Regions from separate parts of the Dactylosporangium sp. NPDC049525 genome, predicted to be linked through region 1. Evidence: riboswitches for the same ligand, from Rfam matches in the RefSeq annotation. Region 1 holds a riboswitch; the other holds the start of a gene.
What was found. Region 1 has a riboswitch for glycine ahead of gcvP (aminomethyl-transferring glycine dehydrogenase). Riboswitches for the same ligand answer to the same signal wherever they lie in the genome.
Positions count from the first base shown of each region.

Region 2: linked by a shared signal. The riboswitch ahead of gcvT (glycine cleavage system aminomethyltransferase GcvT) and the one ahead of gcvP (aminomethyl-transferring glycine dehydrogenase) in region 1 are both predicted to bind glycine.

Region 1 is NZ_JBFAPO010000038.1:90,489-95,565, forward strand. Features, by position in the region: gene AB0K00_RS38415 (DUF5999 family protein) at 34-243, shown strand; gene gcvP (aminomethyl-transferring glycine dehydrogenase) at 265-3,096, opposite strand; glycine riboswitch at 3,171-3,265, opposite strand; gene AB0K00_RS38425 (hypothetical protein) at 3,368-4,438, opposite strand; tRNA gene AB0K00_RS38430 (tRNA-OTHER) at 4,580-4,652, shown strand; gene AB0K00_RS38435 (hypothetical protein) at 4,683-5,077, shown strand, end outside.
Region 2 is NZ_JBFAPO010000043.1:20,834-25,910, forward strand. Features, by position in the region: gene AB0K00_RS40610 (L-serine ammonia-lyase) at 1-247, opposite strand, end outside; gene gcvH (glycine cleavage system protein GcvH) at 253-612, opposite strand; gene gcvT (glycine cleavage system aminomethyltransferase GcvT) at 618-1,676, opposite strand; glycine riboswitch at 1,843-1,937, opposite strand; gene AB0K00_RS40625 (endo-1,4-beta-xylanase) at 2,176-3,543, shown strand; gene AB0K00_RS40630 (lytic polysaccharide monooxygenase) at 3,745-4,824, shown strand; gene AB0K00_RS40635 (amidohydrolase family protein) at 4,918-5,077, shown strand, end outside.

The sequences.
Region 1 (5,077 bases):
GCCTCAACTGAACCTCTCAATCGGAGACCCCCGATGCTCTGCCAGCACCAACCATCCTGTCCCTCAGCCGCCGACTTGGACCACGAAGCCGCCAGGATCATGGCCGCGCACCCCGAACAAGGGTGGAGCCTCCTGTGCAACGGCGTGATCGTCTTCGAGGACACCGGGGAGCTTCTTCCCGACTGCAGCGTGATCGAACCGCACCGCGGCCCGGCCATGCACGTCCTGGTCCGAGCCGCCTAAATCATCACGCTCCGTAATCAGTTACTCCTCGTAGGCTGACGCCGGCGGGCACGAGCAGACCAGATTCCGGTCTCCGTAGCTGTCGTCGATCCGCCGCACCGGTGGCCAGTACTTCGCCACTGAAACGCCGGCCGGGTAGGCCGCCACCGACCTCGGGTAGGCGTGCGACCACTCGTCGGCGGTCACCACCGCAGCCGTGTGCGGCGCATTGCCCAACGGGTTGTCCCCAGCGGGCCACTCCGCCGCCGCGACCCGGTCGATCTCCGCACGGATCGCGATCATCGCGTCACAGAACCGGTCCAGCTCCGCCAGGTCCTCGCTCTCGGTCGGCTCCACCATCAGCGTGCCGGACACCGGGAACGACATCGTCGGGGCGTGGAAGCCGTAGTCGATGAGCCGCTTCGCGACATCCGCGACACTCACCCCGGTCGCCTTCGTGATCGTCCGCAGGTCCAGGATGCACTCGTGCGCGACCAGGCCCTCGCTGCCGCTGTACAGCACCGGGTAGTGCTCCCGCAGCCGCGCCGCCACGTAGTTCGCCGCGAGCACCGCCGTCGCCGTCGCCTTCGCCAGCCCGTCCGGGCCCATCAGCCGCAGATACGCCCACGGGATCGGCAGGATCCCCGCCGAACCCCACGGCGCCGCCGACACCGGACCGACCGGGGCCGTCGTGCCCTCCTGGTCGAACACCGGGTGCGACGGCAGGAACTGCGCCAGGTGCGCGCGGACCGCCACCGGACCGACGCCCGGGCCGCCACCGCCGTGCGGGATGCAGAACGTCTTATGCAGGTTCAGGTGCGACACGTCCGCCCCGAACTGCCCCGGCTTGGCGTAACCGAGCAGCGCGTTGAGGTTCGCACCGTCGACATACACCTGGCCACCGGCCTCGTGCACCTTGGCGCACAGGTCGGCGATGCCGGTCTCATACACCCCGTGCGTCGACGGATACGTGACCATGATGGCCGCCAGCCGGTCCCGGTGCAGGTCGATCTTCGCCTCGAGGTCACCGAGGTCCACGTTGCCCAGCTCGTCACACGCCACGACCGCGACCCGCATGCCGGCCATCACGGCGCTGGCGGCGTTGGTGCCGTGCGCGCTGGACGGGATGAGGCACATGTCGCGCTGCAGGTCGCCCCGCGAGTGGTGATACGCCCGGATCGCGAGCAGGCCCGCGAGCTCCCCCTGCGAGCCGGCGTTCGGCTGCAGCGACACCGCGTCGTAGCCGGTCACCTCCGCCAGCCACCGCTCCAGGTCACCAATCAGCCGCCGGTAGCCCTGCGTCTGCGCCGCCGGCGCGAACGGGTGCACGTTGGCGAACTCGGGCCAGGTGATCGGCTCCATCTCCACGGTCGCGTTGAGCTTCATCGTGCACGACCCGAGCGGGATCATCCCCCGGTCCAGCGCGTAGTCCATGTCGGAGAGGCGCTTGAGGTATCGCAGCATCGCCGTCTCCGACCGGTGCGTGCCGAACACCGGGTGGCTCAGGTAGTCACTCGTGCGCCGCAGCTGCGCCGGCACCACGTCGGCGGTGTCCAGCGCGGTCACGTCCACGTGCGCGAGCCCGAACGCGGACAGCACGTCGCGCAGGTGCCCGAACGTCGTGGTCTCGTCACAGGCGATCCCGACCCGGTCCGCGTCCACGTGCCGCAGGTTGATCCCGCGGTCCGCGGCGGCCGCGACGACCTTCGCCGCCTCACCCGGCACCACCGCCGTCACCGTGTCGAAGAACGCCTCGTGCTCCGTGGTCACCCCGCCGGCGCGCAGGCCCGCGGCCAGGCGCACCGCCATGTCGTGGGTCCGCGACGCGATCCCCCGCAGCCCGTCCGGGCCGTGGTACACCGCATACATGCTGGCCGTGACGGCGAGGAGCACCTGTGCGGTGCAGATGTTGCTGGTCGCCTTCTCCCGCCGGATGTGCTGCTCCCGGGTCTGCAGCGCCAGCCGGTAGGCCGGGGCGCCGTCCGCGTCCTTCGACACGCCGACGAGCCGGCCGGGCAGCGTGCGCTCCAGGCCCTTGCGCACCGACATGTAGCCGGCGTGCGGCCCGCCGAAGCCCATCGGCACCCCGAAGCGCTGGGCGCTGCCGACCGCGACGTCGGCGCCGAACGCGCCCGGCTCCCGCAGCAGGCACAGCGCGAGCAGGTCCGCGGCAAACGTGACGATCGCCTGCTTTTCGTGCGCCCGCGCGGTGAGCTGCTCGAAGTCGCGGACCGCGCCGGACGCGCCCGGATACTGCAGGTGGATGCCGAAGAACTCCTCCGGCAGGTCGTCGGCCGCGAGGTCGGCCACGTGGATCGTGATGCCGAGCGGCTCGGCCCTGGTGCGGATCACGGCCAGGGTCTGCGGCAGCACGTCGGCGTCGACGACATACACGTCGGCCTTCACCTTCGACGACCGGCGCGCGAGGGTCATCGCCTCGGCGGCGGCGGTCGCCTCGTCCAGCAGTGACGCCCCGGCGACCGGCAGGCCGGTCAGGTCGGCGATCACCGTCTGGAAGTTGAGCAGCGCCTCGAGGCGCCCCTGGCTGATCTCCGGCTGGTACGGCGTGTAGGCCGTGTACCACGAAGGGTCTTCCAGCACGTTGCGCATGATCACCGGCGGGGTGTGGGTGCCGTAATACCCCACGCCGATCATGCTGACCAGCGTCCGGTTTGCCGAAGCGAGGGCCCGCAGCTCCCCCAGCACCTCGGCCTCGGACGCGGCGGGAGGCAGCGCCAGGGGCTGGTGCCAGCGGATCGATCCCGGGATGGCCGCGGTCATCAACGCCTCGACGGAGTCGTAGCCGACGGTCTTGAGCATCCGCGACTGCTCGTCCGGCGACGGTCCGATGTGCCGGCTGGCAAAGTTGGTCATTGGCCACACTCTCTGGATCCGGGGTCGGGGGTCCGCACGTCCCTCCCCCTCTGTCGTGTGGCCTCCAGAGGTGCCAACCCGTCGCGGTCCTTCTGCCTGAGAGGTTCCGGGGAGGATTTGCCCCTTCGGCGCCGTCCTGGCTGCAGACGATCTCTCCCGCGCGGGTATTGCCGGCATGCCCAATCTACCAACTGCCGCGGACTTGACCATGACCGTGCGCCAGTGGCCGCCGCCACAGTCGCTGGTGCGTCCTAGGAAGCTAGGTTATGATTCAGGGACGGCAGCGGGCGGAGTTGGCCTCCACCATCAGCAGCGACCCGTCCACCGCCTCGAAGTCCTTGCCGGTGAGGCCCTTCAACGCGTTGAGCTGCTCGTTGTTCCACTTGTCGTCCTGGGTGCCGGAGAAGAACCACGGCGAGCCATTGTCGGCGAGGATCGCGCCGTATTGCTTGAGCGCCTGCGCCACCGCGCGGGCCTGGGGAGGAAACTTGGAGATGTCCACCGACGCCTTCAGGCGGAAACGGGCGCCCATCGGGGGCAGCGCCGCGTCGGTCGAGGACGACGCCGCGTGGCGGGCCGGCCACACGTAGGCCTTCTTCGTGCGGGGCGCGGTGAAGCGGATGGCGTGGTCGATCCGGCCGGCCGTGGCCTCGTCGGCCCGCGGCAGCCCGGCGAGGATCGACAGGCCCGCGGCGTCCGCCGACGTCCAGCCGGTCTTGCGCAGGTCGTTGCGGCGCAGGTCGTAGACGGCGCCCGAGCCGGCCTTCCAGGAGCCGTCGCCGTTCTGGTGGGCGTCGAAGAGCTCGTAGGCCTTGCAGGCGGCGGTGTCGTGGACGATGACGTGCCGGTCGCCGTCGGCGTTCGGGCCGCCCTCGATCCGGGCGTTGCGCGGGATCGGGTAGGGGCCCTTGTCGCTCTCGTCGGCGTAGTCGAAGGTGACCTTGACCGTGGCCTGGCCGGCGCCGACCGTCGTGACCGGGATGCCGAACGGCGCACCGTCGATGAGGCCCGCGCCGAAGTCGGGGTGGGCGTGCGCGGCGGCGCCGATGCTGTTGACCCAGGCGGCCGAGTCACGGTGGACCGGCAGCTTCGACACGTCGGCGTGCCAGACGTTGTCGGCGGGGAAGATCGTGCAACCGGCCGGCGCCGCGACGGACGGCGACCCTGATGCCGCCCCCGACGGCTGCTGGCCGGCGGACCCCAGGGCCGCGGCGCCCGGCTGCGAGGCCGACGAGCCCGCGGCCGGGGTGGCGTCACCGGCGCCACCGGACGAGCTGCAACCACTCACGCTCGCGGTCATCGCGAACGCCACCATGACCGCCAGCGCGGCATTGCGCCTCATGATCCTCCTCGGGTCGGTCCCCGATCCTCACGGACCAGTCGGCACCATACCCGGACCCGCTGTCCGACGGCCGCTGCCCCCGAGCCGACCCCGAGCCGACCGCGGGCCGGCCGCGGCCCGGCACGTATGCTGCGGCGCGGCGAAGCCGTAGCGCAGAGGTCGTCGCGCCATGGCTGCACACAGGAGGACGCCGGTTCGAATCCGGTCGGCTTCGCCGCCTCGCAACGGGGATGGAGGCACGCTGATGGGCGCTGCGGGCGACTGGCCGGTGATCCGCCGGTACGCGGTGCCCGAGTGGATGATCGCCGAGTGCGCCGAGGCCCGGGAACGCGGCGACTGGCGGGCGGCGTGCGCGGCGGCCCGGGTCACCGTCGCGTTCGACGACGCGGGACCCGTCGCGGACCTGCTCGCCGGGTTCGCACCCGACCTGCTGCGCTGGCACCTGCCGCGGGCGATGGACGGGACCGGGGCGCTGGCCACCGGCATGCGCTACGTGCTGGCGCCCGACGGGCCGGTCACCGCCGACACCATGGTCCTCGGCGTCCGGTCGCCGGTCTGGGAGTCCAGCTCGCAGCGGCTCACCCTGCACGCCGTGCGGGCCGGCGACATCGCCGAGGGGCCGGCCTTCCCGCTGCCGGC
Region 2 (5,077 bases), on a different contig from region 1:
GTTCGTCGGCGGTGTCGGTGTCGACCGTCGCCGGGTCCTCGCCGAGCAGGCCGAGGACGACGGCCTTCGCGGAGCCGTGGCCGTGGCCGGTGGCGCCGAGCGAGCCGAACAGCTCCGCCTTCACCCGGCCGACCTCGACGGTGTCCAATGTGGACGCGAAGCGGTGGGCGGCGCGCATCGGGCCGACGGTGTGCGACGAGGACGGGCCGATGCCGACGGAGTACAGGTCGAACGCGCTCAACGCCACCGGGCTCACCCGACCAGTGCGGTGTAGGCGGCCGCGTCGAGCAGGTCCGGGGTACCGGCGACGCGGAGCTTGAACAGCCAGCCGCGTTCGTACGGGTCGTCGTTGAGCAGGCCCGGCTCGGCGACGAGCGCGTCGTTGACCTCGGTGACGGTGCCGTCGGCGGGGGCGACGAGGTCGCTGACGGACTTCGTCGACTCGACCTCCCCGCACGGCGTGCCGGCGGTGACGGTGGCGCCGACGTCGGGAAGCTGGACGTAGACGATGTCGCCGAGCGCGGCGGCGGCGAACGCGGTGATACCGACGACGCCGTCGTGCAGCCATTCGTGGTCGCGGGTGTAGGACAGGTGCGGCGGGATCGCGGACATGATGCTCACCTCTGCGAGGAGTAGAAGGGCAGCGCGACGACGTCGGCGTCGACGCCGGCACCGCGGACGTCGACGGTGAGCCGGGTGCCGGGCGCGGACCGGCCGGTGGGGACGTAGGCCATCGCGACGGGATGGCCGAGGGTCGGCGAGAGCGCGCCGCTGGTGACCGCGCCGATCTGGGCGCCGGTCGCGGGGTCGAGCACCGGGTAGCCGCGCCGGGGCGCGCGGCGGGTGCCGGTGACGAGACCGACGAGGACGTCGGCCGGGCCGTCGGCGCGCTGGCGGCGCAGGGCGGCGGCACCGACGAAGCCGGGCTTGTCGAAGGCGACGACCCGTTCGAGGCCGGCCTGCAGCGGCGTGACCCGGACGGACAGTTCGTGGCCGTACAACGCCATCCCGGCCTCCAGCCGCAGCGTGTCGCGGCAGGCGAGCCCCGCGGGTTCGGGGCCGCGGCCGAGCAGGGACTGCCAGACGGTGCCGGCGTCCTCGGGGCGGCAGTACACCTCGAAGCCGTCCTCGCCCGTGTACCCGGTCCTGGCCAGCAGCACACTCCGGCCGGCCACCGTGAACTCGCGGATCGCGTAGTAGCGCAGCGGTCCCGGGTCGAGCATCGCCGCGGCGGCGGGCCCCTGCACCGCGACGAGGGCCCAGTCCGCGGACGCGTCGCGGACGCCGACCTGGAAGCCGTCGGCGTGCTCGCGGAGCATGGCGTAGACGACGGCGGTGTTCGCCGCGTTGGCCACCACCAGGTAGCGGCGGTCGGCGAGGCGGTAGACGACGAGGTCGTCGAGGACACCGCCGGTGTCGTGGCAGAGCATGGTGTACCGGGCCCGCCCGACCGCGAGCGTCGACAGCCGGCCGACGAGCGCGTAGTCGAGGAAACGGCCCGCGTCGGCGCCGGTGATCTCGAGCTCGCCCATGTGGGACAGGTCGAAGAGTCCGGCGGTGCGGCGCACGGCGTGGTGCTCGGCCAGCTCGCCGCGGTAGCGCAGCGGCATCCGCCAGCCGGCGAAGTCGGTGAAGGTGGCACCCAGATCGCGGTGCACATCGAACAGTGGCGTCACGTGAGGCTCCCTGGGTCCGGATGCCGTCGCGGACGGCACCCTGCTGGGTGACCTCCCCGCTCTGTCATCGGAACCTGAGAGCTTCACCGCCCTGCCCGCGACGTGCCGGGTGGGCGGTTTGCACCGTTGGCGCAGGACAGTGATCGTCCTGACTTTCCAGAGTCGCCTGACCGCGGCGGTACCTGTGCCTGAGAGATTCTGGGGAGAACATTGCTCCTTCGGCGCCCCGGTGGTGACCGGGGGCTCTCCCGTCGCGGGTCGTGCAGCGCGATGTGCAGTTGTGATCAGGACCGTATGACCCGCCGCCCCACCGCGTCAAGCACGCCCCGTGCTGCAACTTTCACAGATCAAGTTTCGAAACTCGCTGTTCGCGCCGCCGCACGCTGCGCCGACGCCGCTACCTGGAATCGGTGCGCCGCCGGCCGGGGTCGCCAGGGTTGCGTTGATCGATGCTGATCGGGTTCCCCGCCGAACATGTTTCGAAACGGAAGGCGTTGTGATGGACAGGAATCGAAAACGGGCTCTGGGTGCCGCGGGTGCGGGTGCCGTCGCGGTGGCGGTGGTGTTGGGCGTGGTGTCCACGGCCGCCGCGGCCGGGTCGACGTTGCACACCGCCGCGGCGGACCGGGGCCGCTACTTCGGTACGGCGGTTGCGGCGTACAAGCTCAGCGACAGTGTGTACAGCACCATCCTGGATCGTGAGTTCGGGATGGTGACGCCGGAGAACGAGATGAAGTGGGACGCGACGGAGCCGTCGCAGGGGTCGTTCTCCTACGGCTCCGCCGACCAGATCGTGGCGCATGCCCAGGCGCACAACCAGCGGGTGCGTGGGCATGCGCTGGCGTGGCATTCGCAGCAGCCCGGGTGGGCGCAGAACATGTCCGGTACGGCGTTGCGCAATGCGATGGTCAACCATGTGACGCAGGTGGCGACGCATTACAAGGGCAAGATCTATGCGTGGGACGTGGTGAACGAGGCGTTCGCCGATGGTGGTGGCGGCGGGCGGCGTGACTCGAACCTGCAGCGCACCGGCAACGACTGGATCGAGGTCGCGTTCCGCACCGCCCGGGCCGCGGACCCGGCCGCGAAGCTGTGTTACAACGACTACAACACCGACGGGCAGAACGCGAAGTCCAACGCCGTGTACGCGATGGTGCAGGACTTCAAGGCCCGTGGGGTGCCGATCGACTGCGTCGGGTTCCAGTCGCACTTCAACAGCGCCAGCCCGGTGCCGTCGGACTATCAGGCGAACCTGCAGCGCTTCGCCAACCTCGGCGTGGACGTGCAGATCACCGAGCTGGACATCGAGGGCTCCGGCAGCACCCAGGCCGACAACTACCGCCGGGTCGTCGAGGGCTGCCTGGGCGTGACCCGCTGCACCGGCATCACCGTGTGGGGCATCCGTGACAGCGACTCCTGGCGCGCGTCCGGTACCCCGCTGCTGTTCGACGGCAACGGCAACAAGAAGGCCGCGTACACCAGCACGCTGACCGCCCTCGGCGGCGGAGGACCCACCTCCAGCCCGCCCGTGAGCAGCAGCGCCAGCTCCCAGCCGCCCACGAGCAGCTCCCCGCCGCCGAACCCGACCGGCGGCTGCACCGCCACCGTGTCGGTCAACCAGTGGCAGGGCGGGTTCGTCGCCACCGTCCGCGTCACCGCCGGCAGCGCGGGCACCAACGCATGGACCGTCACCATGCCGCTGCCGTCCGGGATCACCGTCACCAACTCCTGGAACGTGACCCGCAACGGCAACACGTTCACCAACGTGTCGTACAACGGCCGCATCAACCCCGGCCAGTACACGGAGTTCGGCCTCCAGGCGACCGGCACCGCCGGCACCCTCACCCCCACCTGCGCGGCCTCCTGACCCCATCGGCCGAGCCGGCCCTGGCCCCTCGGCCTACCGGCCCCGCCCCGAGTTTCTTCGGGGCGGGGCCGGCTTGCATTCACCGTGATCCATGCCTCGGGTATCATGGACGCGGGAGCCGTACAGCGCCGCGGACAGCCCCTGAGCTGCGCCGTAGGCGTCGACATGCACGCCATTCGCATCGACGTGACGGAGCTCCCTGTGCAACTTTCAGCCCGTGCCAGACGCCTCACCATCGGCGCCGCCGCCATCCTGACCGCCGCCATGGCCGCGGTCGTCGTCGCCCAGAGTCCCGCCTCAGCCCACGGCTCGATCACCGACCCGCCGTCGCGCAACTACGGCTGCTGGGCCAGATGGGGCAGCGACTTCCAGAACCCGAACATGTCCCAGACCGACCCGATGTGCGCCCAGGCGTGGCAGGCCAACCCGGACACCATGTGGAACTGGAACGGCCTCTACCGCGAGGGCGTCGCCGGCAACCACCAGGCCGCCATCCCCGACGGCCAGCTCTGCAGCGGCGGGCGCACCCAGAACGGCCGGTACGCGTCCATGGACACCGTCGGCGCGTGGGTCGCCGCGACGAAGCCGAACACCTTCACCATGACCCTCACCGACGCCGCCCAGCACGGCGCCGACTACCTGCGGATCTACATCACCAAGCAGGGCTTCGACCCCACCACCCAGCCGCTGACGTGGGCGAGCCTCGAACTGGTCAACACGACCGGCCGGTACGCGCCGGCACCGCAGTACCAGGCGCAGGTCAACGCCGGCTCCAGGACCGGCCGGCACGTCATCTACACGATCTGGCAGGCCAGCCACCTCGACCAGTCGTACTACTTCTGCAGCGACGTCATCTTCACCGGCGGGACCGGTCCGACCGGCAGCGCCTCTCCGTCGTCGCCGTCGTCGTCCCCGAGCCGCAGCACCAGCCCGAACGCCAGTGCCAGCGCCTCCCCGAGCCGCAGCACCAGCGTCCCGCCCGGTGGCTGCACGGCCGCCTACGCCAAGACCAGCGAGTGGAGCGGCGGCTTCGGCGCCAACGTCACCGTCACCGCCGGCGGCGCCGGCACGAACGGCTGGACGGTCAAGCTGACCTGGGCCAACGGGCAGACGATCACGTCGTTCTGGAACGCGGCGATCACCTCCGCCGGGGGCGTCTCGACCGCCGTGAACGCGAGCTACAACGGCAAGCTGAGCGCCGGGCAGTCCACCAGTTTCGGCTTCAACGGCGCCTGGTCCGGCACCAACACCGCACCGGCGGTCACCTGCACCGCCACCTGACTTGCCAGCCCGTAGCTTTCGAGATAGCTTTTTGAAAAGCTTTTCTCGGAGGTGTACGTGCAACGCCAGGTTCTTGTGCAACACGCTCACGTCGTGCCCGGCAGCGGTCCCGAGCTGCCGGGCACCGACGTCCTCTGCACCGACGGCGTCATCACCGCCGTCGGTCCCGATCTCGCCGGCCGCGCGGCACCCGGCTGCGAGGTGCTCGACGCGACGGGGCTGACCGTGACCGCGGGGTTCGTCGACGCGCACC